3 regions of the Variovorax sp. J22R115 genome follow, and region 2 is predicted to be linked to each of the others. Evidence: predicted binding sites of a transcription regulator. Region 2 holds the regulator's gene; each other region holds the start of a gene.
What was found. The regulator FNR, encoded in region 2, switches genes on or off when oxygen is low (the NO sensors DNR and NnrR bind a similar motif). The targets are predictions, from matches to a motif close to TTGATNNNNATCAA.
Positions count from the first base shown of each region.

Region 1: the regulator FNR is predicted to act here: its motif matches at 5,696-5,709, upstream of oxc (oxalyl-CoA decarboxylase).
Region 3: the regulator FNR is predicted to act here: its motif matches at 3,801-3,814, upstream of QTI04_RS11455 (hemerythrin domain-containing protein).

Region 1 is NZ_JASZYM010000007.1:163,845-173,619, reverse strand. It holds gene QTI04_RS14300 (GIY-YIG nuclease family protein) at 111-389, shown strand; gene QTI04_RS14295 (serine hydrolase) at 524-739, opposite strand; gene QTI04_RS14290 (tripartite tricarboxylate transporter substrate binding protein) at 981-2,021, shown strand; gene QTI04_RS14285 (tripartite tricarboxylate transporter TctB family protein) at 2,106-2,627, shown strand; gene QTI04_RS14280 (tripartite tricarboxylate transporter permease) at 2,649-4,178, shown strand; gene QTI04_RS14275 (cytidylate kinase family protein) at 4,192-5,028, shown strand; gene QTI04_RS14270 (Crp/Fnr family transcriptional regulator) at 5,044-5,652, opposite strand; gene oxc (oxalyl-CoA decarboxylase) at 5,837-7,573, shown strand; gene frc (formyl-CoA transferase) at 7,605-8,864, shown strand; gene QTI04_RS14255 (PAS domain S-box protein) at 8,986-9,423, shown strand; gene frc (formyl-CoA transferase) at 9,458-9,775, shown strand, end outside.
Region 2 is NZ_JASZYM010000018.1:112,569-122,343, reverse strand. It holds gene QTI04_RS27905 (HAMP domain-containing sensor histidine kinase) at 1-380, opposite strand, end outside; gene QTI04_RS27900 (OmpW family protein) at 553-1,275, shown strand; gene QTI04_RS27895 (universal stress protein) at 1,309-1,746, opposite strand; gene QTI04_RS27890 (sulfite exporter TauE/SafE family protein) at 1,825-2,529, opposite strand; gene hemN (oxygen-independent coproporphyrinogen III oxidase) at 2,534-3,904, opposite strand; gene fnr (fumarate/nitrate reduction transcriptional regulator Fnr) at 4,084-4,800, shown strand; gene QTI04_RS27875 (FixH family protein) at 4,810-5,097, opposite strand; gene ccoG (cytochrome c oxidase accessory protein CcoG) at 5,123-6,550, opposite strand; gene ccoP (cytochrome-c oxidase, cbb3-type subunit III) at 6,564-7,484, opposite strand; gene QTI04_RS27860 (cbb3-type cytochrome c oxidase subunit 3) at 7,481-7,627, opposite strand; gene ccoO (cytochrome-c oxidase, cbb3-type subunit II) at 7,640-8,266, opposite strand; gene ccoN (cytochrome-c oxidase, cbb3-type subunit I) at 8,277-9,716, opposite strand.
Region 3 is NZ_JASZYM010000005.1:337,595-347,369, reverse strand. It holds gene QTI04_RS11475 (SMP-30/gluconolactonase/LRE family protein) at 1-460, shown strand, start outside; gene QTI04_RS11470 (IclR family transcriptional regulator) at 457-1,290, opposite strand; gene QTI04_RS11465 (hypothetical protein) at 1,450-2,079, shown strand; gene QTI04_RS11460 (TRAP transporter substrate-binding protein) at 2,139-3,146, shown strand; gene QTI04_RS11455 (hemerythrin domain-containing protein) at 3,156-3,746, opposite strand; gene QTI04_RS11450 (NUDIX domain-containing protein) at 3,854-4,336, shown strand; gene QTI04_RS11445 (glycosyltransferase family 1 protein) at 4,321-5,451, opposite strand; gene QTI04_RS11440 (hypothetical protein) at 5,680-5,913, shown strand; gene QTI04_RS11435 (hypothetical protein) at 5,926-6,066, opposite strand; gene QTI04_RS11430 (TIGR02281 family clan AA aspartic protease) at 6,202-6,810, shown strand; gene QTI04_RS11425 (DUF2092 domain-containing protein) at 6,864-7,697, shown strand; gene QTI04_RS11420 (hypothetical protein) at 7,717-8,205, shown strand; gene QTI04_RS11415 (acetyl-CoA carboxylase biotin carboxylase subunit) at 8,189-9,775, opposite strand, start outside.

The DNA of each region.
Region 1 (9,775 bases), on a different contig from region 2:
TGCAGCAGAAATTGGGAAGGCGCCTGAAGCGATATGCGGGAAGGAATACTGCATGCTCATACAGCAGGCTTGTGGGGATGGCTTCGCGAACCGCCCTGCACAATCGACGCGTGCCTCGAACACTGCCTGACCCACCACCCAAGCCCTACTGGCTCTACCTCCTGGAATGCGAGGACGGCGTGTACTACGCGGGGATCGCGCTCGACGTGGAGCAGCGCTTCTTTCGGCACGTATTCGGACTGGGCGCCAGGTTCACACGCGCGCGGCCTCCGGTGCGGGTGCTTGCAGCCCGCGAATATCCCACCAAGGGCGATGCACTGCGAGCAGAAGCCAGGCTCAAGGCGCTGCCGCGCGCCAGGAAGCTGGCGTTCTTCGACGTCGCGGCGTAGTCGTCTTGGGGGATCTCAACTCAGGCCGCGGGCACCGCGGCACCCACCTGCTGGTACACCGCCATCTCGAAACCGATCAGCGTCTCGATGACGGCCGAACTCCGGGAGGATGGACTGAACGGTGGCGTCGAGGCTCAGTCGTCCTGCTCCACGAGTTGCAGTGCTGCCGTCGTGGCCACGGCCTTCGTCATCGACGCGTTGCGGAACAAGGTGCGCGCGCTCGCTTCGCCGGCAGCGTGCTGGAACAGCTGGCCGTTGCGGTCGACCACCACCGCCGCAACGCCGTGCAAGGCGCCCTTCGATACGGCGCCGTCCAGTAGTGCCGCGATGGTCGAACCGTTGAATGCCATGGTCGTCTCCGATGTTCTGGGCGGGGAATCCGCGCGCGAACATTCTGCGCCCGACAGGCGGGAGGGCGCGACTCTCGGGCGCCACATTGCTGCGGGTAACCCCGATGCCGATTCTTCGGAAAATTGACCACGGTCAAGCCGCGTTTCCACGTTGGCGTCGCAGCATCACTACCCACCGGAACTTGAGATCAGGTTCCGCCAAAAAGAACAACGTGTGAATCCACGACCTACAGGAGACAACATGATCAAGAACCTTTTTTCGCGCTCGTTTTCCGGCGCCGCAAGGACTTCCGCCGTCGCCGTCTCGGTTGCGGCGGCACTGCTTGCGGTGTCAGCGCCTGCCTTGGCCTGGGAGCCCACCAAACCCGTCGAGTTCATCGTTCCCGCCGGGACAGGCGGTGGAGCCGATCAGATGGCGCGCCTGATGCAGGGCATCATCGTCAAGCACAAGTTGATGAAGGAACCGCTCATCGTCGTCAACAAGTCGGGAGGCGCCGGCGCAGAAGGCTTCCTGGCGGTCAAGGAAGCCAAGGGCGACCCCCACAAGATCGTCATTTCGCTGTCGAACCTGTTCACGACGCCCATGGCGACCGGCGTGCCTTTCAACTGGAAGGACATGAGCCCGGTTGCGATGATGGCGCTCGACCAGTTCGTCCTGTGGACGAACGCAAGCGAGCCCTACAAGAACGCCAGCGAGTACGTCGCGGCAGTCAAGGCGGCGGGGCCGAACAAGTTCAAGATGGGCGGCACGGGCTCCAAGCAGGAAGACCAGATCATCACGGTTGCACTCGAGAAGGCCACCGGCATCAAGTTCATTTACGTCCCCTTCAAGGGCGGCGGCGAAGTCGCAGTGCAACTGGTGGGCAATCACGTGAATTCGACCGTGAACAATCCGATCGAAGCGGTCGCCCAGTGGCGGGCCGGCCAGCTTCGTCCGCTGTGTGTCTTCGACGCCCAGCGCATGCCGTACAAGGGCAAGGTCACCGATACCCAATCCTGGAACGACATCCCGACCTGCAAGGAAGCCGGCGTTCCGACCGACTACACGATGCTGCGCGGCATCTTCATGCCTGCCGGCGTGACGGCCGATCAGAAGGCCTTCTACGTCGATCTGCTGACCAAGATCACCGCGACGCCGGACTGGAAGGAGTACATGGAGAAGGGCGCGTTCAATCCGACGTTCATGACCGGTGATGCATTCACCAAGTGGCTTGGCGAGGCCGAGGCCGCCCACCGCACGCTCATGACCGAAGCCGGATTCATGGCGGGCGCGAGCAAGTAAGCCCCTGCTTTCCATCGATCGTTCAGAGGGGCGCGTGTCAAGGCCGCCCGCCCCTCATCCCGCCACAAATTGATTGGAGGCTCCATGGAGCAGAGCGAAGAGTCCGTTGCCGCCCCGCGCACAGGCATCGCGACCTATGTGGTCGACGCAGCCGTCGCGGTGGTCCTGCTGGTCATCGGCATCGTGGTGATCGTCGAGAGTCGCAGGCTCGGCGCCGGCTGGACCAGCGACGGTCCGGGTTCGGGCTACTTCCCCTTCTGGATTGGCGTGATCGTATCGGTGTCGGCCGTGGGCATCCTCTACCAGGCCTTGCTCGGCAAGAACAGGAACACCGAGGTGTTCGTGGATCCGGTGCAGTTGAAGCGGGTGATGTCGGTCCTGGTGCCGGCGACGGTGTATGTACTCGCTGTCACCTTCCTCGGGTTGTACGTTGCATCGGCGATCTACATCGCGCTGTTCATGATCTTCCTGGGCCACTACTCGCCCCTGAAGAGCACGCTGGTGGCGGTGGCCGTCAACGTGGTCTTCTTCTTGATGTTCGAGGTCTGGTTCAAGGTGCCACTCTTCAAAGGCTCGCTCGACCCCCTTCGTTTTCTCGGCTACTGAGTTCCTAGGAGAACGCACACCATGGAAGAAGTCAGTGCCCTGATGCAGGGCTTTTCGGTGATCCTCACCCCCATGAACATCCTCCTGATGTTCGTCGGGATCATTCTCGGGGTACTCATCGGCGTGCTGCCCGGCCTGGGCGGTGCCAACGGGGTGGCGATCCTGCTTCCTCTCACATTCACGATGTCGCCGACCTCGGCCATCATCATGCTGTCGTGCATCTACTGGGGTGCATTGTTCGGTGGGGCCATCACCTCGATCCTGTTCAACATCCCCGGTGAGCCGTGGTCGGTGGCGACCACCTTCGACGGCTATCCGATGGCCCAGGATGGACGCGCCGGCGCTGCCCTGACGACTGCATTCACCTCGTCGTTCGTGGGTGCCTTCCTCGCGGTGGTGATGATCACGTTCATGGCGCCGCTGGTGGCCAAGTTCGCGCTCAAGTTCGGCTCGCCCGAGTTCTTCGCCGTGTACCTCCTGACCTTCTGCAGCTTCGTCGGCATGGGAAAGGGATCGCCCTTCAAGATCCTGGCGTCGATGGCGCTCGGCTTCGCGCTGGCCAGTGTCGGGATGGATACCGTGACGGGTCAGTTGAGGCTCACATTCGGGCAGTCCGAGCTGATGCGCGGCTTCGACTTCCTGATCGCCGTGATCGGCCTGTTCGGCATCGGCGAGATCCTGTTGTCGATGGAAGAAGGGCTGAAGTTCTCCGGCAAGACCGCCAAGATCGACCCCAAGGTCGTGCTCGAGACCTGGAAGCAGCTCCCGAAGTACTGGGTCACCTCCCTTCGCAGCGCCCTGGTCGGCATCTGGATGGGCATCACGCCGGGTGGCGCCACGCCAGCTTCGTTCATGAGCTACGGATTGGCGAAGAAGATGTCGCGCAAAGGGTCCAAGTTCGGCACCGGCGAGATGGAAGGTGTCGTGGCGCCGGAGACCGCGGCGCACGCCGCCGGAACCAGCGCGCTGCTGCCGATGCTGGCGCTGGGGATTCCCGGTTCGCCAACGGCTGCCGTGTTGCTGGGCGGGTTGCTGATCTGGGGTCTGCAACCTGGACCGCTGCTTTTCGTCGAGCAGAAGGACTTCGTGTGGGGCCTGATCGCCAGCATGTACCTGGGCAACATCGTCGGGCTCATCGTGGTCCTGAGCACCGTGCCTCTGTTCGCATCCATCCTGCGCATCCCGTTCTCGATCATCGCGCCGGTCATCATCGTCATCTGTGCCATCGGCGCCTACACGGTGCACAACGCGATGCTCGACATCTGGTTCATGCTGGGCTTCGGCATCGTGGGCTACCTGTTCAAGAAACTCGACTTCCCGCTGGCGCCGCTCGTGCTCGCGCTGGTGCTCGGCGACAAGGCCGAAGACTCGTTCCGGCAAGCGATGCTGGTGTCGCAGGGCGACGTCATGATCATGTTCTCGAACCCTCTGGTCGGCGGCATCACCACCCTCGCACTGGCGCTGCTGTTCTGGCCCCTGCTCTCGAAGGCGTGGGGGCTGATCAGGCCGATCAAGGTGGACGAGCTGGCCGCCGAGCGCCCGCTGGATTGAACAGGGAGCCGACATGCCAGTCATCGCAATGACACAGGAGATGGGCTCGCTCGCCAAGGACGTTTCCGTCGAGCTCGCGCAGTCACTGGGATTGAGGATCGTGCGCCACGAGATTGCCGAGCACGTGGCCAATCGGATGCACGTGCCGCAAAGCCTCATCGGTCGCCTGCGCGAGGGCAAGGCAGGGCTGGTCGAGCGGCTGACCACCGACCAGCGCAGCGTGGCCCTGTACACGGCCGAAGAACTGTACGACCTCGCCGACCGCGGCGACGTCGTCCTGCGGGGGTGGGGCGCAACCTGCCTGTTGCGCCCGGTTCCGCACATCGTGTCCGTGCGTATCACCCGCTCGATGCGCAAGCGCGTCGAATGGTTGATGCGCGATCTCGAGACCGATGACGCCGAATTCGCCGAAGCCGAGATTCGTCGCAGCGACCAGGCTCACGCATCGCGCATGCACGAACAGTTCGGCGTCACCTGGGGTGATCCGCTTCTCTACGACCTGGTCCTCAACACCGATCGAATCTCGGTGCAGAGCTGCGTGGAGCAGATCAGTCTTCTGGTGCGCCGTCCGGAGTTTGCCGAAACCGCCGAGTCGCGGGCGCTTCTCTCGGGCATGGCCTTGGCGGCCCGCGTGAAAGTGGCGCTGAAAGACCATCCGGCGACGCGTGCCATCAGCATCACCGTCGAGGCGACCAGCGGGCGCATCACGATGCGCGGCATCGTCCTTGACGATGAAGAGCGGACGCAGGCGGAGAGCGTCGCCGCGGACGTCGCCGGCGTGACCGATGTCGACAACCAGCTCAAGCTGATGTCGAGCACCAGGCGCTTCGCCTCGTCCAAGCAGACCTGAGCGCGCCGCGGCGCCTCAGATCTTGCCGCGCTTCTTGAGCCGGCTCAGCGTTTCGGCCGAGAGGTTGAGGTACGAAGCCAGTTCCTTGCTCGGGATGCGGTCGATCAGTTCCGCGTGCTTGCGGATGAACCGGTGCACGCGCCCGGGTGCGTCGAGCAGGTGAAGGGTGATGGTGTGCGCCATGATCTCGCTCATCCCTCGCATCACCATGAACTCGAACAGTTCCTTCGCGAGCGGGCGCTTCTTCAGGAATTCGACCCATTCCTGCAAGGGCAGGCTCGCCACACGGGCCTTGGTCACGCAGACGATGCCGTACGGCGTGGGGGTGCCCAGCCGGAAGGCGGCGTAGCTGGTTTCCATGTCGTGCTCGTCGGCGAAGCGCAGGATCATTTCCTTGCCCTGTGCATTGCTCACGACCCGCTTGAGGATGCCGTCGAGGATGAAGTACTGCTCCATCTCGCGCACGCCCTGATTGAGAAGGAACTCGCCCTTGTTGCCGTCCACGATGGTGAGATGGGCCTCCAGCTCGGCGCGGTCGCTATCGCTCAGATCCTTGAGCAGCACGTTCTGCCGTAGCTGTACACGAATGACGTTTTGTTCTGGATGTTTCGAAAGAAGGGTCACTTCGCTCTCGTGGGGTTTTCCCCGCGTTCTGTTTTCCCGAAAGTTGACCGAGGTCAACGGCCGTACCGGGGACGCCGAATGATAGTCCTGACCACGACGCACGGAGTTTTCCGCTGTGCAACCTCCAGGGGTGAGGCTCGGCGTGCGAGTGATCGGATCCGTATTTCGAACTCAAGGAGACAAGATGTCCGCTGTCCTGGCCAACCCGCCGGCAACCTCGCACGAACAAGAAGAACCGACAACGATCGACGGGTTTCACCTGGTCATCGATGCGCTCAAGCTGAACGGCATCGACACGATCTTCGGACTACCCGGTATCCCGATCACCGACCTGACGCGCATGGCGCAGGCGGAAGGCATCCGGGTGATCTCGTTCCGCCATGAGCAACATGCGGGCAATGCGGCGGCGGCAGCCGGCTTCCTCACGCAGAAGCCAGGGATCTGCCTGACGGTGTCCGCTCCAGGCTTCCTCAACGGACTGACGGCGCTGGCCAATGCCACCACCAATTGCTTCCCGATGATCCTGATCAGCGGGTCCAGCGAGCGTGAGATCGTCGACCTGCAGCAGGGCGATTACGAGGAAATGGACCAGCTCGCGATTGCCAAGCCGCTGTGCAAGGCCGCCTACAGAGTCCTGCACGCCCAGGACATCGGCGTCGGCATCGCACGGGCCATCCGCGCCGCGGTGTCGGGTCGCCCGGGCGGTGTCTATCTCGACCTGCCGGCGAAGCTGTTCGCGCAGACCATGGAGGCCGCAGCCGGCAAGAAGTCATTGATCCGAGTGGTGGATCCGGCGCCCCGGCAGATTCCGGCAACCGACGCGGTCCGGCGTGCGCTCGATTTGCTCAAGACGGCGAAGAAGCCCCTGATCCTGCTGGGCAAGGGTGCCGCCTACGCGCAGGCCGATGCCGACATCCGCGCACTGGTCGAGCGGACGGGCATCCCCTACCTGCCGATGTCGATGGCCAAGGGGCTGCTCCCTGACACGCATGCGCAATCCGCCGCGGCTGCGCGTTCCTATGTCCTGCAGGAAGCCGACGTCGTGATGCTGATCGGTGCGCGGCTCAACTGGCTGCTGTCGCACGGCAAGGGCAAGACCTGGGGCGGGCCGAAGCAGTTCATCCAGATCGACATCGCGCCGACGGAAATCGACAGCAACGTCGCCATTGCCGCACCCGTCATCGGTGACATCGGCTCCTGCGTGTCGGCGCTGCTGACGGGCATGGGAAGCGGCTGGGCCAAGCCGCCGGCCGAATGGACCGCTGCGATCGACGAGCGCAAGGACAAGAACCTGTCGAAGATGGCCGTCACCCTGGCAGCCCGGCCCTCGCCGATGAACTTCCAGAGCGCGCTGAGCGTGATCCGCGATGCGGTGAAGGCGCGGCCCGACGCCATCGTCGTCAACGAGGGTGCCAACACGCTGGACTTTGCCCGCAGCATCGTCGACATGTACGAGCCCCGCAAGCGTCTCGATGTGGGCACCTGGGGAATCATGGGCATCGGCATGGGCTTTGCCGTCGCCGCGGCGGTGGTGACCGGCAAGCCGGTAATCGCCATCGAGGGGGACAGCGCCTTCGGCTTCAGCGGCATGGAAGTGGAAACGATCTGCCGCTACAACCTGCCGGTTTGCATCGTCGTCTTCAACAACAACGGTGTCTACAGGGGCACCGACGTCAACGCCAGCGGCGGGGCGGACGTGGCGCCGACCGTGTTCGTCAAGAACGCGCGCTACGACAAGTTGATGGAAGCCTTCGGCGGTGTCGGCGTGCACGCCACCACGGCGGACGAATTGGAGCGGGGCCTGGCCGAGGCCATCGCTTCCGGACGACCGACGCTGATCAATGCCGTGATCGATGAGACCGCCGGCACCGAGAGCGGCCGCATCACCAGCCTGAACCCCAGCGCGGCAAAGAAGAAGTGATTCAAGCAAGTTAACCCAGGAGATCGTCAACATGAGCAGCAACAACAAACCACTGAGCAACATCAAGATCATCGACTTCACCCACGTGCAGGCCGGCCCGGCGTGCACCCAGATGCTCGCCTGGTTCGGTGCGGATGTCATCAAGGTCGAGCGCCCAGGCGCGGGCGATGTCACACGCTCGCAGCTGCGCGACATCCCCGACGTCGATGCGCTGTACTTCACCATGCTCAACAGCAACAAGCGCTCGTTGACGCTGGACACCAAGCAGCAGGAAGGCAAGCTCGTGCTGGAGAAGCTGATCCGCGAGTCCGACGTGTTGGTGGAGAACTTCGGCCCCGGTGCGCTGGATCGCATGGGCTTCACGTGGGAGCGCATCCAGGAACTCAATCCCAGGATGATCGTCGCGTCGGTCAAGGGATTCAGCGACGGCCACCACTACGACGACCTGAAGGTCTATGAGAACGTCGCACAGTGCGCGGGGGGCGCGGCCTCGACCACCGGCTTCTGGGACGGCCCGCCGACCGTGAGTGCCGCCGCCCTTGGCGACAGCAACACCGGCATGCATCTCGCCATCGGCATCCTGACCGCCATCATCGGCCGCGAGCAGACCGGCAAGGGCCAGCGCGTGGCCTGCGCGATGCAGGACGCCGTGCTGAACCTCTGCCGCGTGAAGATGCGCGATCAGCTGCGCCTGGACCGGCTCGGCTTCCTGGAAGAGTATCCGCAGTACCCCCACGGGACCTTCAGCGACGTGGTGCCGCGCGGCGGCAATGCCGGCGGCGGCGGCCAGCCGGGCTGGGTGCTGAAGTGCAAGGGCTGGGAGACCGATCCCAACGCGTACATCTACTTCACCGTGCAAGGCCATGCATGGGCGCCGATCTGCGATGCCATCGGCAAGCCCGAGTGGAAGACCGACCCCGACTACATGACGCCGAAGGCGCGCCAGCCTCACATCACCGACATCTTCGCGACCATCGAGGGATGGCTGGCCGACAAGACCAAGTTCGAGGCGGTCGACATCCTGCGCAAGTTCGACATTCCCTGCGCGCCGGTGCTGACGATGAAGGAACTCCTGCACGACCCGTCGCTGCGCGCCAGTGGCTCGATCGTCGAAGTGCCGCACAAGGAACGCGGCAGCTACTACACCGTGGGCAGCCCGATCAAGTTCTCGGATCTCAAGCCCGAGATCACGGCCTCGCCGCTGCTGGGCGAGCACACCGAGGAGGTTCTGGCTGAACTCGGCTACAGCGCCTCGCAGATCAGCGAGTTGCGCTCGGCGAAGGCGGTGTGACCGCCGGGACACATCGTCGAAGTCGATGTGTCCTTGGGCGGCACCCGCGATGGGTGCCGCTTTTTGTTGGAAGACCAGGAAGCGGAAAAAGATGCCTCACGGAGAACAGGGAGCCAGCGCCATGAACACCGCCATCGACTGTCAGGCACTCGTCGCGGCTGTCGGCGATGCGATCATCGCGTCCGACGCCACCGGCGCCATCACGCTGTGGAATCCGGGCGCCGAGCGCATGTTCGGCTACACCGAGAGCGAGGCCCTGGGCCGATCGCTCGATCTCATCACGCCGGAGCGACTGCGCCAGCGCCATTGGGAGGGCTACCACAAGTCCATGGATACTGGCACCACGAAGTACGGCAATGACCTGCTGCGCGTGCCGGCCACACACAAGGACGGACGCTCGATGTCCATCGCTTTCACGGTGGCCATGCTCTTCGCGCCCGATGGCGCGGTGAGCGCGGTCGTTGCCGTCATTCGTGACGAGACCCAACGCTTCCAAGACGAGCGCGCGCTTCGCAAACGCGTGGCGGAACTCGAAGGATTGGCGGCGGCGGATCAATAGGCAACCCACATAGATCGAGACCGGAGACCCCTGTATGAGCAAAGCGCTGGAAGGCTATCGAATCCTTGACTTCACCCATGTCCAGTCGGGCCCGACCTGCACGCAGCTGCTGGCCTGGTTCGGCGCCGACGTGATCAAGGTCGAACGCGCCGGGGAGGGCGACGCAACGCGCGGACAGCTGCGCGACATCCCGGACGTGGACAGCCTCTATTTCACGATGCTCAACCACAACAAGCGCTCGATCACGGTCGACACCAAGAAGCCCAAGGGTCGGGAAGTGCTGGAAACCCTGATCAAGCATTGCGACGTGCTGGTGGAGAACTTCGCACCCGGCGCGCTCGACCGGATGGGC
Region 2 (9,775 bases):
TCGCCCTGCCGTCCGTCCAGAACTTGCCTGCCCAGCGCGGGCGACGCGTGGATCAATCCGCCCTGCCGGTCGCGCAGTTCCATCAGCACGCTGCCGGCGGGGTTGCCGCTGATGCGCAGGGTCTGGAACTGGGTGGCCGTGGCGGTCATCACCACGCCGGCTTCGGCGTCGTCCCGGACCTCCGCCAGCGCCGCCGTGAGCGCCCGCCCCAGCTTCTTCAGGCCCTGGTCCACGGCGAGCGCCTGTCGGAACTCGATGTAGATGTACGCCAGCAGCGCCAGCCAGACCAGGAAGAACGCGCCCAGCAGGGCAAGCACTACGCGCTGAACGATGGTCGGGCGGGCGAGGAGCAGGTGCGGCACGCGGCGATTGTGGGTCACCGAAGCTTGGGCTTCGCCAAGCTTCGGCTCTCAGAGGGGTAAAGTGAGCACTGGCTCGGTTTCGATGCACGACTCGCCGGCCTTTGTTGCACAGGCGACAGGGCGCGGCAAACTAAATGAACGGTACCGTATCCTAAAGACTCCCCTAACCTGAACTGATGAGACTTTGATGATGAAGACAAGACTGTTTGCGCTGGCCGCGGTTGCCGCATTGGGATCGGGCAGCGCACTGGCACAAAAGGCTGGCGACTGGCAAGTCGGCGCCGGCTGGCTCCATTTCGCACCCCAGGATTCGAGCGAACCCCTGACCTTCACGGCGCCGCGCCCCGCCGTCGTGCCCGGTTCCGGCGCCAGCGTCGACAGCTCCGACACGCTCGGCCTCAACGCCCAGTATTTCATCGACAGCCACTGGGCGGTCGAAGGCGTGATCGGCGTTCCGCCGAAGTTCAGGCTCCAGGGCACCGGCACGCTGGGCCCGATCGGCGAACTCGGTGAAGCACGCCAATGGAGTCCGACGCTGCTGGCCAAGTACTACTTCCTCGAAGGCGACGCCAAGCTGCGTCCCTTCGTCGGCCTGGGCGCGACCTACGTCTGGTACAGCGACGTGAAGCTCACCCCCGGCTTGCAGGGCGCCCTGGCCAGCCGCGTGGGCATTCCCGCCGGCAGGTCGGCCACCACGGCTGACCTCGACAGCTCTTTCGCCCCGGTGTTCAATCTCGGCGCCGCCTACCAGTTCGACCAGCACTGGGGCATGTCCTTCTCGGTGTCGTACATCCCGCTGAAGACCACGGCCAAACTGACGACCACGGTGGCAGGCGTGCCGGTCGCCATGAGCGAGTCGCGCCTCAAGGTCAATCCGATCGTTCCGTACCTGTCGGTGACCTACAAGTTCTAAGCCTCCGACTGGGACGCGTTCCGGGACGCAGCGCTACCGAAGCACGAGCACGGGCAATGAGGAGTAGGTCAGCACGTGCTGCGTCTCGCTGCCGAGCAGCAGGCGACCGAGCCCGTTGCGGCCGTGCGAAGCCATCACGATCAACTCGCTCTGCTGTTTCTCGGCGGCCACGATGATGGCGTCCGCCACCTGGCTGGAATGGCTCACCAGTGCACGGCAGGACACGCCACGCGCGAGGGCACGCGCGCCGATGGCATCGACCAGCGCCTGCGCCCTTTCGAGGCGCCGTCGATCGGTGTCATCGGCGGCCACGTTGTTCATTGCGCCGTCCATGTAGCTCTTGGGCTCCCGTCGGGCCACGGTGAAGGCGACCAGCTCGGCGCCATGGTGCCGGGCCAGGCCGATGGCGCTCTCGACGGCCTTCTCCGACAGTTCGGAGCCGTCGGTCGCGACCAGGATCTTCTTGAACATGATGGGCTCTCCTGATGGGAAGAACCCAGTGTTGGACAGATGGACCCGTGTCGTGTTGACCGCGATCAAGCAGAGGCCTCAACGGCACCAGATCGCGATCTGGTCTTGCAGGTCCATCCACACCGCCTGCAGGGCCATCGCGGCGAGCAGCGCACCGGCGAGCCGCGTGCCCCAGTGCTGCGGCACCCAGCCTGACCCCGAGCACAGGCGCCGCCAGAGGTAGGGCGCGAGCAGCAGCGACAGCGCACTGCCTGCGGCGAACAGCGCCATGACGCCGGCGCCCGCGAGCACCCCATTGGCCAGCGCAGCGAGCATCAGTGCCGAGTACAGCAGGCCGCAGGGCATCGCGACCCACAGCGCCCCGCTCGCCAGCACACCGAGGGCGCTGCGGCCGGGCAAGCGCTGCGCGCGCCCTGCGGCCCAGCGTGCCCACAGCGGCTGCCGGCCGGTCGCCGCGAGCAGCAGTCCCCAAGCGAACACGAACACGTGCAGCAGCATCCACGCAGGGCGCAGCGCGGCGACCTGCCCGCTGGCGAGCGCGAGGCCCTCGGCCGCAGCGGCCGCGACGGCGCCTGCGCTGGCGTAGCCGAGTACACGCCCCACGTGGAACCACGCACCCGCGGGCACGGAGGGCTGCGCGGCCGCGATGGGTGCGGCGCCACCTGAGGGCACGACGCGCACGATACGGACCACTCCCTCGCATGCGGCCCCGCACATGGCCACGCAGTGCGGGCCGCCGCCCACGCCCATCAGGAACGCGGTACCGAGCAGCGCCGCCTGCATGGGATCAGACGATGCGCGAGAAGCGCGTCTTGCGGTCGGCCTGCAGGTAGCGGTCGAACACCATCGCGATCGCGCGCACGAAGAACCACCCGAGCGGCGTGACTTCGATGTCGCGTTGGCTCATGCGCACGAAGCCCTCGGCCGCGAGCAAATCGAGCGCCGCGAGTTCGGCGGCGAAGAAATGCCGGAAGTCGATCAGATGCGCCGCGCCGATGGCCTCGAAGTCGACCCTCCCCTGGCACATGATCGCCATGATGACCGCGCGCCGCAGCACGTCGTCGCGCGACAGCGCCAGGCCGCGCACCACGGGCAGCCGGCCCTGGTCGAGCAAGTCGTAGTACTCCTCGAGCGTCTTCGCGTTCTGGCTGTAGGTGGCGCCGACACGGCCGATGGCCGACACGCCGAGCGCCACCAGATCGCAGTCCGGCTGCGTGCTGTAGCCCTGGAAATTGCGATGCAACCTGCCCTGCCGCTTGGCCACCGCGAGCGCGTCGTCCGGCAGCGCGAAGTGGTCCATGCCGATGTAGACATAACCCGCCGCGGTGAACGCGGCGATCGAGCGCGACAGCATCTCGACCTTGGCCGCTGCGTCGGGCAGCGATTCGGTCGCGATGCGGCGCTGCGGCTTGAAGCGTTCGGGCAGGTGCGCGTAGGCATAGAGCGCGATGCGGTCGGGCCGCAGCGCGCAGACCTGCTCCAGCGTGCGGTCGAAGGACGCGGCGCTCTGCTGCGGCAGGCCGTAGATCAGGTCGACGTTGACCGAGTCGAAGCCGAGGCTGCGCGCATCCAGCATCAGGTCGAACACCTGCCCGGCAGGCTGGATGCGGTGCACCGCACGCTGCACCTCGGGGTCGAAATCCTGCACGCCGAAGCTCAGGCGGTTGAAGCCGAGTTCGGCCAGCGTCGCGAGCCGCTGGCGGTCGACGGTGCGCGGATCGATCTCGATCGAATGCTCGCCGTCCTCGGTCAGCGTGAAGTTGTCTCGCAGCAGCGCCATGAGTTCGCGCAGGCCGTCGTCATCGACGAAGGTCGGCGTGCCGCCGCCCAGGTGCAGCTGGCGGACCATGGCGCCGCGGCCCAGCTTTTCGACCTGCAGCGAGACCTCGCGCGCCAGGTAGTCCAGGTACTCGCGGCCCTTGCCCTTGTGGCGGGTCACGATCTTGTTGCAGGCGCAGTAGTAGCAGAGCGATTCGCAGAACGGGATGTGCACGTACAGCGAGAGCGCACGCGCACCGGCGCCGGCCCCGCCGCGCTGCTCGAGCACCTGCGCGTAGGTGTCGGCGGCGAAGGCGTCGACAAAACGGTCGGCTGTGGGGTAGGAGGTGTAGCGCGGACCGGGGATGTCGAAACGCCTCAGCGCGGAGGGCGACGGCATCGCAAAGGTCGGCGTGCGGGCTGGAGCGGGGGCAGGGAGCATCGCGTACGGCGGAAAACGGTGGGAAACTGCAGGCAATGAGCCACTATGGCCCCGACCCGGCCCGCAAACCTTGATCTGCATCAAGCATGGCGCTCGCCCGCCGCCCGACAATGCGCGCACGACCCCTGACTGCATCCATGACACCTCAACACATAAAGGTCGCCTGCTCCAACTGCAATCTGCGTGAGCTGTGCATGCCGGTGGGCCTCAGTCCGAGCGAGCTGCAGCGCATCGATGACCTCGTCGCCACGCGGCGCAAGGTCAAGCGGCGCGAAACGCTGTTCCACAATGGCGAGGACTTCACATCGCTCTACGCCATCCGCACCGGCGTGTTCAAGACCCGCCTCGCGAGCGAGGACGGGCGCGAGCAGGTCACCGGCTTCCAGATGGCGGGCGAGATCATCGGTCTCGACGGCATCGTCAGCGGCCACCACAGCTGCGACGCCGTGGCGCTGGAGGATTCGGAGGTGTGCACGATGCCCTTCGACCGCATCGAGGAGCTATCACGCGAAGTCACGGCGCTGCAGCGCCACGTGCACCAGATCATGAGCCGCGAGATCGTGCGCGAGCAAGGCGTGATGCTGCTGCTGGGCAGCATGCGCGCCGAGGAACGTCTGGCCGCCTTCCTGCTGAACCTGGTGCAGCGTCTGCACGCGCGCGGCTTCTCGCGTTCGGAACTGGTGCTGCGCATGACGCGTGAGGAAATCGGCAGCTATCTGGGGCTCAAGCTGGAGACCGTGAGTCGCACCTTGTCGAAGTTCGCGGCCGATGGCCTGGTCGAGGTCGAGCAGCGCAATGTCCGCATCGTCGACCCCGATGCGCTACACCGCATCGTCAATCCTCCGGGCTGCTGAGCCCCGCTCTCAGTTCCTGGCTGGCACTGCCAAGTCGATCCCCGGCGTGGCCGCGTGATTTCGCCCGGCCACCGCCGGCATCAGCCTCTTGTCGACCAGCGTTCGGTTGATCTCCACGCCCTTGCGGTAGTAGTCTGGGTCCACCACCGGATCGGGCGTGCCCAGCGCCAGCCACAGCGTGACGAAGCTGGCGACGACGACCACGCCGGGCCCGCCTATCACCATCCACACCAGGGGAAAGCGCCACCACGGCGGGCCGGACGGGGTTGCGTCGTCTTTGCGATTGCTGTCGGTCATTTCGATCCTTCGGGAGAGCGCGGCTTCATCGGGGAACCAGGAACACGGCCTTCTCGGACACGTGGCCCCGGCCGTCCTCCGAGTGGACGTCGAAATACACCTCGTGCGAACCGGCCGCCGCCGCGCCGAAGGGCAGCCGCAGGCGCACCGCCACCCAGCGCGATTCCGCAGGCGCGACATCGACGAGCTGCTCCGAGGCCACCTCCAGGCGATCGAGGCCGCTGGCCTCGATGCGGTAGCGCTGCATCTCTTCGGTCGCGTTCATGATCTGCAGGCGGTACACGTTCTCGATCTGGCCGCCGTCGACGATGCGCGCCAGCGCGGCGCGGTCGCGCACCACGTCGACCTTCAGCGGCATGCGCGCCACGAGACTGGCGAACAGGCCGATGGACAACGCCGCGAGCAGCGCACCGTAGACCAGCACGCGGGGCCGCAGCACGCGCTGCAGAACCTGGCGCGACGTCCAGCGGTTGGCCATGCCGTTCTGGGTCGCGTAGCGGATCAGGCCCGGCGGCTGCGCCGTCTTCTTCATCACGATGTTGCACGCATCGACGCAGAGCCCGCAGCCGATGCATTCCTGCTGCAGGCCGTTGCGGATGTCGATGCCCGTGGGGCACACCTGAACGCACAGCTTGCAGTCGACGCAGTGGCCGAGTGCGGGCGCGCTGTCGGCGCGTCCCTTCGCCGGCACGCCGCGGGGTTCGCCGACAGCCGCGTCGTAGCTGACGATCAGCGTGTCGCGATCGAACATCGCGCTCTGGAAGCGCGCATAGGGACACATGTACTTGCACACCTGCTCGCGCATGAAGCCCGCATTGCCGTAGGTCGCGAAGCCGTAGAACAGCACCCAGAAGATCTCCCAGGAACCCATGGTGGCGTGCAGCATGGACGCGCCCAGCTCGCGGATCGGCGTGAAGTAGCCCACGAAGCTGAAGCCGGTCCACAGGCCGATCGCGATCCACACCGCATGCTTGAAGCACTTCTTGATCACCTTCTCGGTCGAGAACCCGCCCTTGTCCATGCGCATGCGCACGATGCGGCTGCCTTCGATTCTCTGCTCCACCCACATGTAGATCTGGGAGTAGACCGTCTGCGGGCAGGCATAGCCGCACCACAGCCGGCCCGCCACTGCGGTGAAGAGAAACAGCGACAGCGCCGAGACCACCAGCAGGCCAGTGAGGTAGATCAGGTCCTGCGGATAGAGCACCAGCCCGAAGATGAAGAAGCGCCGCGCGGAGAGGTCGAACAGCACCGCCTGGCGCTGGCCCCATTCGAGCCAGGGCAGCCCGTAGAACACGAGCTGGGTCACGAACACCATGGCCCAGCGCCAACGCGCGAAGACTCCGCTGACGCTGCGCGTGTAGACCTTCTGGTGGGCGGCGTAGAGGCCGACGCCCTTCTCTTCGGCCTTGGCGGCCGGAACGATGGGGATCACCTGATGCACGCGGCTCATGGCACGGGTCCGGTCACTGGGCCGCCGCGACGTCCGGCTTGCTCGACAGGCCCCAGACGTAGGCGGTCAGCACGTGGATCTGCGCTTCGGTCAGGCGCCCCTGCTGCGCCGGCATCTGGTTGGTCTTGCCGCCGTTGACGATCGCGATGATCGCCTCCTGGCCGTAGCCGTGCAGCCAGATCTTGTCGGCCAGGTTCGGCGCGCCGACCGCGGTGTTGCCGACGCCGCCGATGCCGTGGCAGGCGGCGCAGGCAGTGAACTTGCTCTTGCCGAGGCCCGCGCGCACCGAGTCGTGCGGGCTGCCTGACAGGCTCAGGACGTAGTTCGCGAGGTTCTTCACGTCGTCCGCCGAGCCTATCGCCTCGCCCATGGGCGGCATCACGCCGGTGCGGCCGTGGGTGATGGTCTCGCGGATCTTCTCGGGTGTGCCGCCGTGCAGCCAGTCGCGATCGGTCAGGTTCGGGAAGCCCCTGCTGCCACGCGCGTCGGAGGCATGGCACTGCGCGCAGTTGTTGAGGAACAGGCGCTCGCCGATCGCCATGGCGCCGGGATCGGTGGCCAGGCGCTCGACGGGCTCGGAGGTGTAGGCGGCATAGACCGGCGTCAGCTCGGTGTTCGCCTGCTCCATCTCCTTCGCATACTCGCCCGAGGTGGTCCAGGCGAGTGTGCCGCGGTAGCTGCCCAGACCCGGAAACACGGCCAGGTAGCCGAGGCCGAAGACGATGGTCAGGACGAACAGGCCCATCCACCAGCGCGGCATCGGGTTGTTCATCTCGCGCAGGTCTTCGTCCCAGACGTGGCCGGTGGTGTTGTCCCCGGTGGACGGCCCCCGGAAGCGCGCGGTGAGCCAGAGCAGGAGCCCGCAGGCCAGGATGCTGCCGACCGCGATGACGGTGACGAACTGCGACCAGAAGTCGTTGATGAAATCGCTCACGACGGGTCCTCCTCGAAGGGCAGTCGAGCAGCCTCCTCGAAGGCTTTCGCACGGCGGCCCGAGAATGCCCAGGCCAGGATGCCGATGAAGCAGGCGAACGACGCCAGCGTGGCCGCGATCCGCAGAGTGGTGATGCTGTCCATCGCGCTTGTCCTTTACTTGAGTGCCAGGCCGAGCGACTGCAGGTAGGCCACCATGGCATCCATTTCGGTCTTGCCCTTGACCTCGACGGCGGCCGCGGCGATCTGCTCGTCGGTGTAGGGCACGCGGATCCGCCGCAGCGCGGTCATGTGGGTCGCGGACTGCGTGGCGTCGAGCGGCGTCTTCTCGAGCCAGCCATAGGCAGGCATGTTCGACTCGGGCACCACGTCGCGCGGGTTGTTCAGGTGAATGCGGTGCCACTCGTCGCTGTACTTGCCGCCCACGCGGTGCAGATCGGGACCGGTGCGCTTGCTTCCCCACTGGAAGGGGTGGTCGTAGACGAACTCGCCGGCCACGGAGTAGTGGCCATAGCGCAGCGTCTCGGCGCGGAACGGCCGGATCATCTGCGAGTGGCAGTTGTAGCAGCCTTCGCGCACGTAGATGTCGCGGCCGGCCAGTTGCAGCGGTGTCAGCGGCTGGACGCCCTGCACCGCCTCGGTGGTCGACTTCTGGAAGAACAACGGCACGATCTCGACCAGGCCGCCGACCGCGATCACCAGCAGGATCAGCACGATCATCAGGAAGTTGTTGGTCTCGATCTTCTGGTGCGAGAAGCCGGACCCTGGATTGTTCGAACTCATGGCGTGGTCCTCAGGCGTGGGCGATGGCGGTCTGCGGGATCGGCGATGGCCTGCTGAAGCCTGCGATCACCGTCATCCAGACGTTCCAGGCCATCACGAGCATGCCGCCCAGGTACAGCACGCCGCCGAGCACGCGCACCACGTAGTACGGATAGGTGGCCTTCACGCTTTCGACGAAGGTGTAGGTGAGCGTGCCGTCGACATTGACCGAGCGCCACATCAGCCCTTGCATGACGCCGGCGATCCACATCGCTGCGATGTAGAGCACGATGCCGATGGTCGACATCCAGAAGTGCAGCTCGATGGCCTTCACGCTGAACATCTCGGTGCGGCCGTACATGCGCGGGATCAGGTAGTAGAGCGAGCCCATCGAGATGAGGCCGACCCAGCCGAGGGCGCCGGAATGCACGTGGCCGACGGTCCAATCCGTGTAGTGCGAGAGCGCGTTGACCGTCTTGATCGACATCATCGGACCCTCGAAAGTCGCCATGCCGTAGAAGGACAGCGAGACGATAAGGAAGCGCAGGATCGGATCGGTGCGCAGCTTGTGCCAGGCGCCCGAGAGCGTCATCACGCCGTTGATCATCCCGCCCCAGCTCGGCGCCAGCAGGATCAGCGAGAACACCATGCCGATCGACTGCGTCCAGTCCGGCAACGCGGTGTAGTGCAGGTGGTGCGGACCGGCCCACATGTAGGTGAAGATCAGCGCCCAGAAGTGCACGATCGAGAGGCGGTACGAGTACACCGGGCGGCCCGCCTGCTTGGGCACGTAGTAGTACATCATCCCGAGGAAGCCGGCCGTGAGGAAGAAGCCGACCGCGTTATGGCCGTACCACCACTGCACCATCGCGTCCTGCACGCCGGCGTAGGCCGAATAGCTCTTCATCGCGCCCGCCGGAATGGCCGCGCTGTTGACGATGTGCAGCAGCGCCACCGCGATGATGAAGGCGCCGTAGAACCAGTTCGCCACGTAGATGTGGCGCACCTTGCGAATGCCGATGGTGCCGAAGAACACGATGGCGTAGGCCACCCAGACCAGCGCGATCAGGATGTCGATCGGCCATTCGAGTTCGGCGTATTCCTTGCCGCTGGTGTAGCCCAGCGGGAGGGTGATCGCCGCGGCCACGATGACCGCCTGCCAGCCCCAGAACACGAAGGAAGCGAGCCCCGGCGCGAACAGTCGGACCTGGCAGGTGCGCTGCACCACGTGAAGGCTGGTGGCCATCAGCGCGCAGCCGCCGAAGGCGAAGATCACCGCGTTGGTGTGCAGCGGACGCAGTCGCCCGTAGCTGAGCCAGGGGATGCCGAGGTTGAGATCGGGCCAGGCCAGCTGCGAGGCGATGACGACGCCGACCAGCATGCCCACCACTCCCCACACGACGGACATGAGGGCGAATTGCCGCACGACGGTGTCGCTGTAGACCGGCGCGGGAGAACTCGAAGCATGCATCGCAGAGCCTTGTTGTGTGACTGGGGCTCAGTGTCCCGGCGCCGCGTGCGTGTCTCTTT
Region 3 (9,775 bases), on a different contig from region 2:
CAACGACATCATCGTGACCAATTCGGTCACGACCTCACCCGATGATCGAACGCTGTACATGTCCGACACGCGGCGTTTCAAGATCTGGGCGTTCGACCTCGATCCTGACGATGGCGTTCTGTCCAATCGCCGGGTCTTCGCCGACTACGCGAGCGAAAAAGGAAGGCCCGACGGCGCCTGCGTGGACAGCGACGGATGCGTCTGGAATGCCGTGTTTGCCGGGCATCGCGTGATCCGCTATACGCCCACCGGCAAGGTCGATCGCGTAATCGAGCTTCCGGTGACGAACCCGACGTGCGTGTGCTTTGGCGGCCCGGACCTGAGCACCCTCTACATCACCACGGCGACCAAGATGATCGCGCCAGAGATCCTCGCCAATGAACCGCTGGCAGGCGCACTCCTGGCGCTGGATGTCGGTATGAAGGGCCTGCCCGAAGCGATGTTCGGCGCAGCGGACTAGCGGCCGGTCTTGGCGCGCCGTTTGGTGACGATGTTGCCCCAGGTGCCGACGTTGGCCGACTTCAGCAGCGCAGAGGAATTGCCTGACACCACGAGTTCCTCCGCGGCAGCCAGAAGTGCCGGGCCGAACTGGATCATCCGCTTCAGGGTGAGCCGGGCCGAGGGGCCGGCGATGATGACGACGCCCGTCGTGGATTCGTTGGCGCGCTTGATGGGCGCGGCCATCGAACTCATCCCGGGCGCATAGGCGTCCTGGATGATGCTGAAGCGGCGCTTGCGATGCTCGTCCAGGATCTTGAGTAGCGCCTTCATGCTCGTGGGTGCATTGGGACCGAAGTCCTTCGGCTCGCCGATACCCTGCCGCGAGACGTATTCGATCGCCACGTCTTCCGGCAAGGTCATGAGCCACGCCTGCCCTGCCGCGCTGCATGACAGTCTCAAGTCGATGCCCATGTCGGGGTCATACAGCAAGCCGGATTTCGCGCCCTGGGCCTTGGCGACGAGTGTCAGCCGGTCGCCATCCACGATTGCGAGGCGCACGAGCTCGCCGGTGGCTTGTGCCAGTCGATCGATCACCGGCTGGGCAATGTCGAGAACGCCTGACTTGCTCAGGAAGCTGAGTCCCATCGACGCCATCTTGGTGGTGAGCGCGTAGTCGCCTCGCTGCGGCATCTGGCGCACATAGCCGTAGCGAATGAGTTCCTGCAGCGCACGGTGACAGCCGCTGCGCAACTGGTTCAGGTCCGTGGAGATCTGCACGAGGGCGACACCGTCGGGGTAATCGGTGAGGTATTCGAGGATGTCCAGCGATTTTTCGAGAGCTCCGCTCATGAAATCTTGGCCTTGTGCTTTCAAAATTTGAATACTATAGAAAAGTTGAATGCCTTTCAACTTTCTGACATCATCCGCCCCACTCAATCGGAGGCACAGAATCCAATGTCCTTACTTGGAAGAGCAGCGCTGGCCATGTGGTGGGAGATGGACCCCGCCATGAAGGCGGAGTTCGAAGACTGGCATTCCCACGAGCATTTTCCGGAGCGGCTCGGGATCCCGGGCTTTCGCCGCGGCTCCCGCTGGACGGGCGCGAGCGGTGGCGAGGGCATCTTCGTCATGTATGAACTGGAGGCGCACGGAACGCTGTCCTCGCCGGCCTATCTCGAGCGCCTGAATGCGCCGTCGCCATGGTCGACGAAGATGATGCCGCACCACCGGGACATGGTGCGATGCCAATCGCACGTGCTGGAGACCCGCGGCGGCGGCGTCGCGGGGCAGGCCCTGACCGTGCGCCTCTCGCCCGCCACCGGGCGAGACGATGAGCTTCGATCGTCGCTCGCATCTCTGATCTCGACACTCGTGTCGCGGCCCGGCCTCACGGGCGCGCACCTCCTCAGGCACGAGACGCCGCCCATCGCCCAGACGACGGAGCAGAAGATCCGAGGCTCTTCCGACCAGGTGGCCGACTGGGTCTTCGTCGTCCTCGGCTACGACCCATCGGTACTCGAAGCGCTGACGAGTTCGGACCTCAGCGAACAGTCGCTCGTGCGGCTCGGCGCTGCGCCCGGCCAGACCAGCGACAGGTTCTTGCTGTCGTACTCGGCCACGCCAGCCGACGTCAGCTGAGACGCCAGCGGCGCCCACCGGCCTGATAGCCCATTACCCGCATAGACAGGAGACATCGCATGAAACTTCGCAGCCTATTCACCTTCGTAGCACTCGTTGCAGCCTCTGCCGGCGCGTCCGCGCAGACCCAGGAGCAGATCATCCGCTTCGGCCACGTCGTGCAGGCGGGCCATCCGATCTCGCTGGCGACACAGAAGCTGGGCGAGATCGTCGCGGCCAAGAGCGGCGGCAAGATGCGGGTGCAGGAACTCGGCGGCGGAACGGTTGGCGGCGAGCAGCAGCAATTGAGCGCCGTGCAGGGCGGCGTGCAGGACATCACCCTGCCCTCCGCAACCGTCATGGGCGCGGTGGTCAAGGAGTTCACGTTACTGGACGTGCCCTTCTCCTTCAGCAAGGCCGAGCAGGTCGATGCGCTTCTTGCAGGCCCCTTTGGCCAGGCACTGATGGCCAAGCTGCCCGAGAAGGGCCTGGTCGGCCTGGCCTTCTGGGAGACGGGCTTCCGCAACTTCACCAACAGCCGCAAGCCGATCGTCAACATCGAAGACCTCAAGGGCCTGAAGCTGCGCGTGATCCCGAATCCGCTGTTCATCGAAAGCTTCGGCGCGCTCGGAACGAATCCGGTGCCGATGCCCTTCCCAGAGTTGTATGGCGCCCTCGAATCAAAGGCGATGGACGCTCAGGAGAACCCGTTCAGCGTCGTGCTGACCAGCAAGTTCTACGAGGTGCAGAAGTACATGAGCGTCACCAACCACGTGTACACGGCCAACCCGGTGGTGATCAGCAAGAAAGTCTGGGACAAGCTTTCGCCAGCCGACCAGAAGATCATTCAGGACGCGGTGACCGAAGCCGGCGCGTATCAACGCAAGCTCAGTCGCGAGGCATCGTCGGGCGCCCGCAAGGAACTCGAAGCGAAGGGCATGCTCGTCAACGACGTGCCGCAGGCGACCCTGAACAAGATGCGTGAGTTGACCAAGCCGGTCGCGGACAAGTTTGCCGCGTCCTATGACCCGGCCCTCGTCCAGCTCTATCGAACCGAGCTGGCGAAGGTCCAGGCGGCCATTCAATGACGATCGCGGTCAGACATGCGTCGTCGCCCCCAGGCCGATCGGTGCGGGCACCGCGTTGACGATGCGCGTGAAGAGTGCGTCATAGTCCGGCTCTGGTTCGCAGCCGGTTAACGGATCGCGGTTGGCGCCGAACGCCTCGTCGAGATCCTGCCAGTCGTCCGGCGTCAATACCTTCTCGGCCAGGGGCAGGATCTCCCGCTCCTCCAATGCCATGTGCGCAAAATAGAAGTCGACATAGCGTTCGACGGCCTGTTCGAACGCTTGCCTGCGCGCCTCGCCCAGCATCTCGAACGCCAGCAAGGCATGTTCGACCTCGCGGATCCTTCGCTCTCCGCGCGCGTGATCGTCGTCCAGCCGATCGAGCAATTCGCGCGAAAGGGGAGTCCGTGCCCGTAGCTTCGGAAACAGCAATTCGGACTCCTTGCGGTGATGCCGCTTTTCGGGAAACTCGTCGACGTAGAAGAGCATGGCTCGCAAGGCGGCAAAGTCGGGCAATGTGCCCTGTCGACGATGCTCGGCCAGTAGCAGGAGGATCGAGCGAAGCATGGCCGAAAGAGCCGAGTGCTCCTCGCGAATGATTCTGGTGGTCATGTGTGTCATTCAAGTCTCCGGTGGATGGCTCCCCTAGCCTCTCACCTCGTGGACCCGACAACCTTGTCGTAGATCAAGGGATCGCTTGGGCGTGCGCATGATGATCCAATGCGCCCATGCCAAAGCGAAGCGCGGGTCTGCTCATGTACCGCCGCACCGGCGGCTTGCTGGAGGTGCTGCTCGTGCACCCGGGCGGGCCTTTCTGGGCTCGTCGGGATGAAGGCGCCTGGTCCCTCCCCAAGGGCGAGTACGCGATCGAAACCGAGAGCGCGCTCGACGCGGCGAAGCGCGAGTTCGCCGAGGAAACCGGCTTCGCTCCCGGATCACCGCTTGCCGCGCTTGGCGAGACGCGCCTGCGCAGCGGCAAGATCATTTCAGCCTGGGCATTCCCGGGAGACTGCGACCCTGCGGACATGGTCTCGAACACCATGGAAGTGGAATGGCCGCCCCGCTCCGGAAAGCTCACGACCTTTCCGGAGGCCGATCGTGCGGCATGGTTCACGACGGAAGTGGCGCGTCTGCGCATTCACCCCGGGCAGCGCGTCTTCATCGAACGGCTGGAAGCCCTGGCCTTCGAGGGATGTCAAGGCAGGTCTTGAAGTGCGTCTCCCTGGCCTTCAGGAATAGATCGCCCGGCGTCAAACACACGGCGATACGCAGCGAGGTAGTTCGTGACCATCTTCTTCGCCGAATAGTGCGAGGCGTTCAGCAACCCCAAGGCGCGCATCTCGTCAAAGCGCCCTGCCGCCTGCTCGATGGCACGCGCCATGGCTTCGGGATCGTGGGGATCCACATAGCACGCGCCCAAACCTCCGATCTCATTCATGGGTGTGAGGTCCGATGTGAACACCGGGCAACCACAGGCCTGCGCTTCAATCAGTGGCCAGCCGAAGCCTTCCTGGAGCGACGGAAACAGCAAGGCGGCGGCCCGGCCGTAGAGCGCGCGCAATTCCTGATGCGACAGGTCTCGCAAGGCGGTGATTCGGTCCGCAACGCCATGCTGCGATACCAGGCGCGCCAGTTCGGGAGACAACTGCGGGCCGACGAGAACCAGGCGATCGACCACGGGGTCCGCACCGGATTCGGCCGCCCGCCGCTGAAGTGCGATGAACGTCTCCACGACCGCCTTGCGGTTCTTTCGCGGCAAGTCCATGCCGACATGGATGAGATAGCGGTCGCTCGCGGCCAGCCCGAGGCGACCGATCAACTGCTGGGCCTCGCCCGGTCGCAACAACGAGAAGTTGTCGTTCAACCCGTTGAGCACCGTCGTCACATGCTGGTTGTTCGCAAGTTGCAGGCCCAGCAGTGCGCGCTGGGTCGCGTTCGAGACGCACGCAATCAAGTCAGCCTTTGCCAGGCCCGAGGCAATGAGGCGCTGGAACAAGCGCCCAGTCCAGGCGACGTTCCACCCCGCGACCATCCCTTTCGCTGCCTGGACGGCAATGACGTCGTGGCAGGTAATGACGGTCGGCTTGCTTTTCACCCACTTCACGTACATCCCGTTGGAGTGATCGCAGATGTGCACCACGTCTGCCCAACGAGCCTGCACGACGAGGCTGGGGATGAAAAGGACGTACTTGTCGATATACCCGAGCCACTTCCACAGGCGGGAATTCGGCGCCACCCGCTGCAAGCGCCGCGGCGGCGTGGCCACGCGCAGCTCGCAGCCATGGTTGGGAAGTTCGCGCTCGAGTACGCGGCTGAAAGCCTGCATGCTGGCTTGGCCGTCCGGCACATAGTTGCCTACGAGTAAGACTTTCATCGAGCGATGGACCTTTCGAGTTTGGTGTGGTGCGGCATCGCAACTCGTTGGCTTGTACTACTTCGGAATTACATTTGGCGTCGGAAATCTGTACCCGGACAGGCAATCCTTCGCCTACACGGCGCCGTATGTCGGCAGGCGCCGAAGACGCTTCTTCAGTCATGCGGTCCGCAGCCCGCGATGAAGGACAGGGACCATGTCTACACTCTGCACGCCGAACTTGAAGGCGTGAACCTCATGCCGGCCTTCGAGCGTCTGTTGCTAGGCTGGAAGGCGCAGGGCCATAGCCTGGTCGCCCTCGGCGATCTCGCGGCAGCGACCGAACTGTCCGATCTTCCGCGCCACCTGCTGGTTCAAGGTGAGGTCGCGGGACGCTCCGGATTGCTCGCCGTGCATGGCGCCGCGTGGCGCTGAGGCGGCTTGTCGCTAACCCCCGGCATTCTGATATTGCTCGACCTGGCATTGGAAGCTGCCAGGGTGCATGGTGCAGATCGATGACTGTATCGGCGGCCCGCCCGTGCAGCCCGCGATCATCAGCAACAGCACAGCGATCGTGATTCGTTTCATCGATGTTCCTGTGACGCAGCTCATTCGGAAGTTGTGCTTCAACCCCAGGCCAGCACCGGAGATTTGACGCCTGTGCAATGTAGTCATCAAATGCATGCTTGCCTAGTAGCGCTCTGGATAGAGAGAGGTGATGCCATGTCGAAGAAGTCCGGTTGCAGGCGGAAGTGGCGCGGCGCGTCGATGCACGCCGGCATGATCTTGTGCCTGACGCTCGCGCTGTCGGCGGCCTGGGCGGAGCCCGTCTTCAAATGCGGCAATACCTACACGAACGTCCCGCCAGGCCAGGGCAAGAACGCCCCCAAGGGCTGTGTCCTGGTCGACAACACGCTTCAGCCCAAGGGAAAAGTCGAGTTCATCGCGGTCGATGGGTCGAAGCAGATCACCGTGCCGGTGGGCCAGGACGGGCGCTTCTGGATTCAGGGCTCGGTCAACGGATTTCCGGTCCAGTTCGCGATCGACAAAGGCGCGACCGTCCAGGCGGGCATTGCCGTCACCGAGAACTTCGCTGCCCGGGCCAACCTGATCGGCGGCGCGCCGGCCCGCATCCAGACCGCTGCCGGTGTGGTGGACGGGCGCCGCATCGAGGGCGTTCCGATGACCTTCGGCCCCTTCAAGGTGCCGGTGTCCACAGTGCTCGTCGGTCCGGTCGGGCGCAAGTCGACAGATGCCGTGCTCGGCCAAGAATTGCTTTCGCTCTTCGACATCACCGCGAACGACCGAGAGATGACGATCGCCAGCAAATAGCGTGTCGATGCAATTGCACCAGAGGGCAATTGCGCCCCACATCGGTAGCTCGTATGGTCTGGAGAGGCCGCTCTTCGTGGCGACTGTCAACTCGAAGGGGCTTCGATGAACTTCATGTCCGGACCCTTGGCCTTGCGGCTGGCCGCGGCTGCAACGTCTATCGCACTGATTTCCTGCGCTCAGCAGGCTGCAGCGCCTGCGGCTTCAGGGGCTGCAGGCAAACCGGCGCAAGCTGTGAGCCCTACGCCAGGTCAGCGGGCTGCTGCGTCGCCTGCGGCGACAGTGGATCCGGGCGTTCTTCAATCGACAACGACCAACTCGCGCAGGTCGGCCGGTCGTCCCGACTGAAAGTACGCCGGCCCAATGGCATTCATGCCGACATGGCCGACGATGGCGGCGACCGCAAGCTGCTGGTCTACAACGGCAGGACCGCGACCCTTTTCGATCCGCAGACCAAGTACTACGCGACAGTGCAGGCACCGCCCACCTTGAGGGAGGTCGCCAACCTCCTCAATGATCGCTACGGCATCGAACTGCCGGCCGCGGACCTCTTCGCGTGGGGCACGGACAAGGTCGACACTTCCGGCATCAGGTCCGCGGACTTCCTCGGCGTCACGCAGGTCGATGGCGTCCTGACTGATCATTTCGCGCTGCGGCAGGACGGCTTCGACTGGCAGATCTGGATCGAGCAAGGGCGCACTCCGGTACCGCGCAAGCTGCTGATCACCACGACCTCGGACCCCGCAAAGCCGCAGCATTCGGTCCTGATGCGCTGGAACCTCGCGCCCAAGTTTGCCGCGGGCATCTTCGATTTCAAGCCGCCGGCGGGCAGCCAACGTATCGTGATCCAGAAGGTCGACGGCACGCTCGACACCCCCGGCAAGTAGACCATCGCGAGGAGCCACCATGACCCGGCACGCATTCACAGGCAGCGCTTCATCGATCGTCGTCGGCTGCGTCCTGGGCACGGCCGTCGTGTGCGGCGGCCTGGGCTTCGTCAAGGACGCCCAGGCGGATCGGCAGGTGCGCGGCGGCGCGCGCACATCCGTCAATCACAACGTCAACGCGAACCGCAACGTCAGCACGAACACGAACGTCAACCGCAATGCAAACATCAATCGCAACACGAACGTGAACGTCAACCAGAACGTCAACGTCAATGTCGCCGGCGGCCGATACGACGACCACTACCACCCGGTTGCCACGGCGGCTGCGGTGACGGCCGGTGTGGCAATTACAGCCGCCGCCGTGGGTTCGATCGTGCGCAGCCTGCCGCCGTCATGCACGGCGGCGGTGGTCAACGGCATCACCTACCAGAACTGTGGCGGCGCGTGGTACCAGCCGCAGTACGCGGGGTCGCAAGTGACCTACGTGGTGGTCAATCCGCCGGGCTGATCTCGGCCACGATGCGGCTTGCTGCGATCTGATCGCCGGTGGCGACATGCAGGGCCGTCACCTTCCCTGCGACGGGGGCCGAGTGGACGTGCTCCATCTTCATGGCCTCCAGAGTGAAGATCGGCTGCCCGGCTTGCACGGTGTCGCCGATCCCGACCATGACCGCGACCACCCGCCCGTTCATCGACGCGCGCAGCTTGCCATCGCCAGCCGCTTCGCCTTGGCGGACCGATGCCGAGCGCGTCGTGTCCTCCACCCGCACGGGCAGGCCGCGGTAGTGCAGCCACAGCATCGGTCCGTCGCGGTGAAAGGCTGCTTTCTCCTGCACGCCGTCGCAGACGAGGCGCACGGAGACTGCATCCAGTTCGACAAGGTCGATCGCGAAGCTTTCCTCGGCAATGCTCACGTTGAAGGAGCGATCCCGCGTGACCCCGATGCTGGCATTCAGCGCTCGGCCGCCGATGTCGAAGCGCAGCGAGATCGGCAGGGTGTGCGTCAATCGGCGGACCAGCGGCCTGGGACGACGATCGCCGCCCGTCTCGTACAGAAGCACCGCCGCGAGGGCCGCCGCGCGGCCTTGCACGGCGCTGTCCGTCGCAAGCAGCGCTTGCTGGTGCTGCGCAATGAAGGCCGTGGTGGCGCCACCTTCGGCGAAGACCGGCTCTTCCAGACAACGTTGCAGAAAAGCCTGGTTGGTCGTTACGCCCAGCGCCACCGTGTCTTGCAAGCCCGCCGTGAGCTTCCGGCGCGCCTCGTCGCGCGTGCGGCCGTGGCTGATGAACTTGGCGATCATCGAATCGTAGAAAGGCGGAATTTCGGCGCCTGACTCCAGTGCATCTTCCACTCGCAGCCCGGCGGGCGTCTTCCACAATGCCATGGTTCCGCTCTGCGGCACGAAGCCCTCGTTGGCGTTTTCTGCGCAAAGCCGCACTTCGATGGCATGGCCGTTGAACTGCACATGCTCCTGCGTCAGTGGCAATGGCTCGCCTGCGGCGATGCGCAATTGCAGCTCGACGAGGTCCAGCCCGGTGATCGCCTCGGTCACCGGATGCTCGACCTGCAGCCGCGTGTTCATCTCCATGAAAAAGAAGTTGCCCTCCCTGTCGAGCAGGAATTCGAGCGTGCCCGCGCCTTCGTAGCGGATGGCCCGGACCGCAGCGACGGCGGTCGCGCCCATGCGGGCACGCAGGTCCGCGCTCACCGCCGGCGAAGGTGCCTCCTCGATGAGCTTCTGGTGACGGCGCTGCACCGAGCAATCGCGCTCGCCGAGATGAATCGCATGGCCGTAGCGGTCGGCAAAGACCTGGACCTCGATGTGGCGCGGCTCCACGATGGCACGTTCGAGGATCACTTCCGGGTCGCCGAAAGCGCTCTGCGCTTCGGAGCGCGCGCTGCGCAGCAGTTCGGCAAACTCGGCGGCCGAAGGCACCAGCCGCATGCCGCGCCCTCCTCCACCCGCGGTCGCCTTGATCATCACGGGGAAGCCAATGCGCTCGGCCTCGGCGGCCAGCCGCTCTTCGCCCTGGTCGTCGCCCTGATAGCCGGCGATGCAGGGCACGCCCGCTGCTTG